Regions from separate parts of the Serratia sp. NA_112.1 genome, predicted to be linked through region 2. Evidence: predicted binding sites of a transcription regulator. Region 2 holds the regulator's gene; the other holds the start of a gene.
The links. Region 2 encodes CRP, which controls carbon source genes, mostly activating them, when cyclic AMP is high. Its sites were predicted from a motif close to ATGTGANNNNNNTCACAT; they were not measured.
Positions count from the first base shown of each region.

Region 1: serA (phosphoglycerate dehydrogenase) is a predicted target of CRP. The motif match lies at 1,671-1,688, and genes of this name have one in related genera.

Region 1 covers NZ_JBQZFO010000007.1:162,991-166,033, forward strand. Annotated here, with positions in the region: gene ACUTQ5_RS15590 (5-formyltetrahydrofolate cyclo-ligase) at 1-31, shown strand, start outside; gene serA (phosphoglycerate dehydrogenase) at 237-1,475, opposite strand; gene rpiA (ribose-5-phosphate isomerase RpiA) at 1,777-2,433, opposite strand; gene ACUTQ5_RS15605 (LysR family transcriptional regulator ArgP) at 2,637-3,043, shown strand, end outside.
Region 2 covers NZ_JBQZFO010000018.1:19,288-22,330, reverse strand. Annotated here, with positions in the region: gene ACUTQ5_RS21250 (phosphoribulokinase) at 1-402, shown strand, start outside; gene ACUTQ5_RS21245 (OsmC family protein) at 442-849, opposite strand; gene crp (cAMP-activated global transcriptional regulator CRP) at 1,229-1,861, shown strand; gene ACUTQ5_RS21235 (YccS/YhfK family putative transporter) at 1,916-3,043, shown strand, end outside.

The DNA.
Region 1 (3,043 bases), on a different contig from region 2:
GAAAAATTGGACATGGCGGATAGCCGAATAGCAAAAGGCCGGATAAATCCGGCCTTAGGTTGCTGACAAAGCAGGAAAAAGCGTGGTTTTTCCTGCTTTGTGGTGAACAGGCGAAAATCAATAAATTGATTTTCCTGATTTTTATTTATCAGCCTCTACTCGCTCTGGGCAGGAATGAGGTTTGTCATCAGTCTGAGGCCGGATAAATCCGGCCTTTTTTGTCACCGCGTTTTCAATCAGAGCAGCAGGCGAGCACGGATAGTGCCATCAATCGCCTTCATCCGTTGCAGTGCAGCATCGGCACGTTCGGTTTCCGCTTCGATATCGATAACCACATAGCCGATTTCCGGACCAGTTTGCAGGTACTGCGCGGCGATGTTCACCCCTTCTTCAGCAAAGATCTGGTTAATCTGCGTCAGTACGCCAGGGCGGTTTTCATGGATGTGCAGCAGTCGGCTGGCGTTAGGGCCATGCGCGGGCAGTGATACCTCCGGGAAGTTTACCGCCGACAGGGTCGAACCGTTGTCGGAGTATTTCGCCAGCTTGCCGGCCACTTCATCACCGATATTTTCCTGTGCTTCCTGAGTAGAACCACCAATGTGCGGGGTCAGGATCACGTTGTCGAACTCGCACAACGGTGAGTTGAACGGCTCGCTGTTGGTAGCCGGTTCTTCCGGGAAGACATCGATCGCCGCACCGGCCAAATGCTTGCTGGCCAATACTTTGCACAGTTCAGGAATATCCACCACGGTACCGCGCGAGGCGTTGATCAGAATCGAACCTGGCTTCATCAACGCCAGCTCTTCTGCGCCCATCATATTCTTGGTCGACAGGGTTTCCGGTACGTGCAGCGTCACTACGTCGCTCATATTGAGCAGATCGGACAGGTGGCGCACCTGTTGGGCATTGCCCAACGGCAGCTTGTTCTCGATATCGTAGAAGAACACTTTCATACCCAGACCTTCAGCCAGGATCCCCAACTGGGTGCCGATATGGCCGTAGCCAATAATCCCCAGCTTCTTACCGCGCGCTTCAAACGAGCCGACGGCCAGTTTCTGCCATTCGCCACGGTGCGCTTTGGCGTTGGCGGACGGAATGCCGCGCAACATCAGCAGCAGTTCGCCCAGCACCATTTCTGCCACGGATCGGGTATTAGAGAAAGGTGCGTTAAACACCGGAACGCCGCGTTTGGTCGCCGCCTTCAGATCAACCTGGTTAGTACCGATACAGAAACAACCTACCGCCACCAGCTTCTCTGCGGCAGCGAAAACTTCTTCGGTCAGATGCGTGCGCGATCGGATACCGACGAAGTGAGCATCGCGGATCGATGCCTTAAGCGATTCGGTGTCTAACGCACCTTTGTGATATTCAATGTTGGTATATCCGGCAGCCAGCAGATTATCTACCGTGCTCTGATGAACCCCTTCCACCAACAGGAATTTAATCCTGTCTTTCTCCAATGATACTTTTGCCATTTACCCGACCCTATGTTCAGACTTCAGAAGCGGCTGTTGTGAAACAGCACGCATCCAACATAACAAAAATAACGCAGGCGGCAATACAAACGATTGCCCGCCCGTCAGTACAAGGCTCAGCGTTGTTGGCGGTTTCTGGCAGAAAATGCCATAGGGAAAGAAATAGGCAGAAGCTTCGTGGAGCTATCGCTCGCAATGTGACATATGTCACCAAATTTGGCGCTTTTAATAAAAGATATTTTAACCAGTGAATTATGCGGCCCGGTGGGATCCAAGACCGCATACCTGCTGGGGTACTACATTATTCGACAACCTTCACGCCGCCAGGCGTACCCACCAGCGCGACATCGGCCCCCCGATTAGCGAACAGACCCACGGTCACCACACCGGCGATGCCGTTGATTTTGTTTTCCAGCGCGATGGCGTCCATGATGTTCAGGTTATGCACATCGAGGATCACGTTGCCGTTATCGGTCAGGACATTCTGACGATACTCCGGCAGCCCGCCCAGCTTCACCAGCTCACGCGCTACGTAAGAGCGAGCCATCGGGATCACTTCTACCGGCAGCGGGAATTTACCCAATACTTCAACCTGTTTGCTGGAATCAACAATACAGATAAATTTGCGCGCGATAGCAGCAATGATTTTTTCACGCGTCAGTGCAGCGCCACCGCCTTTGATCATCTGCATATGACGGTTGATTTCATCCGCGCCGTCGACATAAATATCCAGTGAATCCACTTCATTGCTGTCGAAAACGTGGATACCAAGGCTTTTCAGCTTGGCGGTGGAGGCGTCAGAGCTGGACACCGCCCCTTCGATCTGGTGCTTGATCGAGCCGAGCGCGTCAATAAAATGGGCGGCGGTCGAGCCAGTGCCGACCCCAACGATGGTGCCTGGGGTAACGTAATCCAGTGCTGCCCAGCCAACCGCTTTTTTCAGTTCATCCTGCGTCATAATATGTCCATTGCCTCTGTACGAAAACGTGTGCGTATTATAGGGTAAATCGCTATTTTTCACTCAGGCAGGATCACACTTCTTCACGCCAGGCCGCATTTTTAGGCGCGGTGCGACAAGATGACCCGGTGATTTTCTACCTGTAATACACCAGAGATGTGGCATAGTGCCTGTATCAATTTACTTTAAGGGATATCTTTCCGATGAAACGCCCAGACTATCGAACGCTGCAAGCGCTGGACGCGGTGATCCGTGAGCGTGGCTTTGAGCGCGCCGCGCAAAAACTTTGCATCACACAATCGGCAGTATCCCAGCGCATCAAACAGTTGGAAAACCTGTTTGGCCAACCGCTGTTGGTGCGTACCGTGCCGCCACGTCCGACCGAGCAGGGCCAAAAACTGCTGGCGCTGCTGCACCAGGTGGAATTACTGGAAGAAGAGTGGCTGGGTAACGATACCGGCATTGATACGCCGTTGCTGCTGTCGCTGGCGGTTAACGCCGACAGCCTGGCGACCTGGCTGCTACCGGCATTGAAACCGGTACTGACCGACTCCCCTATCCGCCTGAACTTGCAGGTAGAAGACGAAACACGCACTCAGGAACGCCTGCG
Region 2 (3,043 bases):
GTTAACCTGGAATGGATCCAAAAGTTAATTCGCGATACCGGCGAGCGTGGCCACTCCCGTGAAGCGGTGATGGATTCAGTGGTGCGTTCGATGGAAGACTACATCAACTACATCACACCGCAGTTTTCGCGCACCCATATCAACTTCCAGCGGGTGCCGACGGTAGATACCTCCAACCCGTTCGCCGCCAAGGCGATCCCCTCGCTGGACGAGAGCTTTGTGGTGATCCACTTCCGCGGCCTGGATCAGATCGATTTCCCTTATCTGCTGGCGATGCTGCAGGGATCTTTTATCTCGCATATCAATACGCTGGTGGTGCCGGGCGGCAAAATGGGATTGGCAATGGAGTTGATTATGGCGCCGCTGGTGCAGCAACTGCTGGAAGGCAAAAAAATCGGCTAACTTACCGGAGCGCGGCAACGGACCGCGCCCCTTTATCTATCAGGACACCGCGCGGATCTCAAAACTGTGGGTCACGCTGGCGGCCTTGCTCAGCATCAATGACACCGAACAGTACTTCTCGGCGGAAAGATTCACCGCGCGCTCAACAATTTTGTCACTTAAATCTTTACCGGTGACGATGAAATGCAGGTTGATATGGGTAAACAACCGTGGCGCTTCTTCGCGCCTTTCAGAGGTCAGCTTCACCTCGCAATCACGCACGTCGTTGCGTCCTTTTTGCAGGATCGACACCACATCTATCGCGCTGCATCCTCCCACCGACATCAGCACCATTTCCATCGGACTGGGCGCTTTATCGCCGGCGTTGCCGTCCATCAATACCTGATGGCCAGACGCGGATTCGCCCAGAAACGTCAACCCTTCCACCCACTTAACTCTTGCCTGCATGCTGGTCACTCCGGTTAATTTCTTAAAATCAGACTACGCTTTCGCATAGAAACTGGCAACGGAACCTGATGCTAATCATGCTGAAGCGAGACAACACAAGACACCCGCCTCACTCTGTGCTACAAACAGAGCCGCAATAAATCTTTCCGGGACACTGATTTCAGGGAAACTCCCAGGGAAAGGCTCCTTTACCGGTATGTTAACAGAATGTAGCTTGCAGCTCTCCCGGCAAGTTAATATGCTAGAGCGACAGCGTATATTTATGACACGCCTCAAAACCTGCTGCCAGCTACCATTAAAACAACGGCGACAGCACGTTTTACAGGGAACTCTGACCCCTGTGACACAAGGCAGCGATAACAACAGAGGATAACAGCGAATGGTTCTCGGCAAACCGCAAACAGACCCTACTCTCGAATGGTTCCTGTCTCATTGCCATATCCACAAATATCCATCCAAAAGTACGCTGATTCACCAAGGTGAAAAAGCCGAAACGCTTTACTACATCGTCAAAGGCTCCGTCGCGGTGCTGATTAAGGATGAAGAAGGTAAAGAGATGATCCTGTCCTACCTTAACCAGGGGGATTTCATCGGCGAGCTTGGATTATTTGAAGAAGGTCAGGAGCGTAGCGCCTGGGTTAGGGCGAAAACCGCCTGTGAAGTGGCTGAAATTTCCTACAAGAAATTCCGCCAGTTGATTCAGGTTAACCCGGACATCCTGATGCGCCTGTCAGCTCAGATGGCAAACCGTCTGCAGATCACCTCTGAGAAAGTGGGTAACCTTGCTTTCCTGGACGTTACAGGCCGCATCGCGCAAACCCTGCTGAACCTGGCGAAACAGCCTGATGCCATGACCCACCCGGATGGTATGCAGATTAAAATTACCCGTCAGGAAATTGGCCAGATCGTCGGTTGCTCACGTGAAACCGTTGGTCGTATTCTGAAAATGCTGGAAGATCAAAACCTGATCTCCGCCCACGGCAAAACTATTGTCGTTTACGGCACCCGTTAATCACTGAAAAAACGGCGCGATAATTCGCGCCGTTTTTTTATGCCCCTAGTCATCATGTGGCGCCGACTGATTTATCATCCGGAAGTTAATTACGCACTACGACAAACGCTGGTGCTGTGCCTGCCGGTTCTGCTCGGGCTGTTGATCGGCCAACTACAATACGGCCTGCTATTTTCCCTGGTTCCCGCCTGCTGCAACATCGCCGGGCTGGACACGCCTCATAAACGCTTCTTTAAACGCCTGATCGTCGGCGGTTCACTGTTTGCATTCAGCAGTTTGTTGCTGCAGCAAGCTCTGTTGTGGCAGTTGCCGCTGCCGATACTGATGCTCGGCCTGGCGCTGCTGCTCGGTGTCAACGGTGAAATAAGCCCGCTACACGCCCGTCTGCTGCCTGCTGCGCTAGTTGCCGCCATCTTCTCCCTCAGCATGGCCGGTACGGTGCCGCTTTGGCACGCGCCGGTGTTATATATCGTGGGCACGGCCTGGTACGGCCTGTTTACCTGGTTCTGGTTCAAGCTGTGGAAAGAACAGCCGATGCGCGAGTCGCTTAATCAGCTCTATCTGGAACTGGCGGACTACTTCGAAGCCAAATATTCGCTGTTGACCCAGCACACCGACCCGCAGACCGCATTACCTCCCCTGCTGGTGCGCCAGCAAAAGGTCATGGATCTGATCACCTTGCTGTATCAACAACTTAATTTTCTCCCCCATGCCAGCAATCTCGAACAAAAGCGCCTGCAACGCACCTTCCAGGTCGCGCTGGATTTGCAGGAACACATCACCGTCAGCCTGCACCTGCCGGAAGAGGTGCAAAAACTGGTAGAACAGAGCCAGGCCGAAGCCATTATCCGCCGCAATGCGCAGGTAATTGCCAATCGGCTGCGCACGGTGGCGCACGATATTCTCTACCACCAACATTCGCAACGCTTCAATATGGGCAATGAACTGACAGCATTGGAAAAAGTGGCGGCACAGCACCCGGAGAATCCGGTTGGGCAGTTCTGCTACTACCACTTCAGCCGCATCGCCCGCCTGCTGCGTACCCAGCATCCACTCTACCGGCGTGACCTGATGGCCAATCAAAACCGCCTGCCGTTTTGGCCGGCGCTGGTCAGTTATCTGTCGTTCAAATCCAATGCCATGCGTAATGCGGCACGATTAGGCGTCACGCTGGCGGCAGGC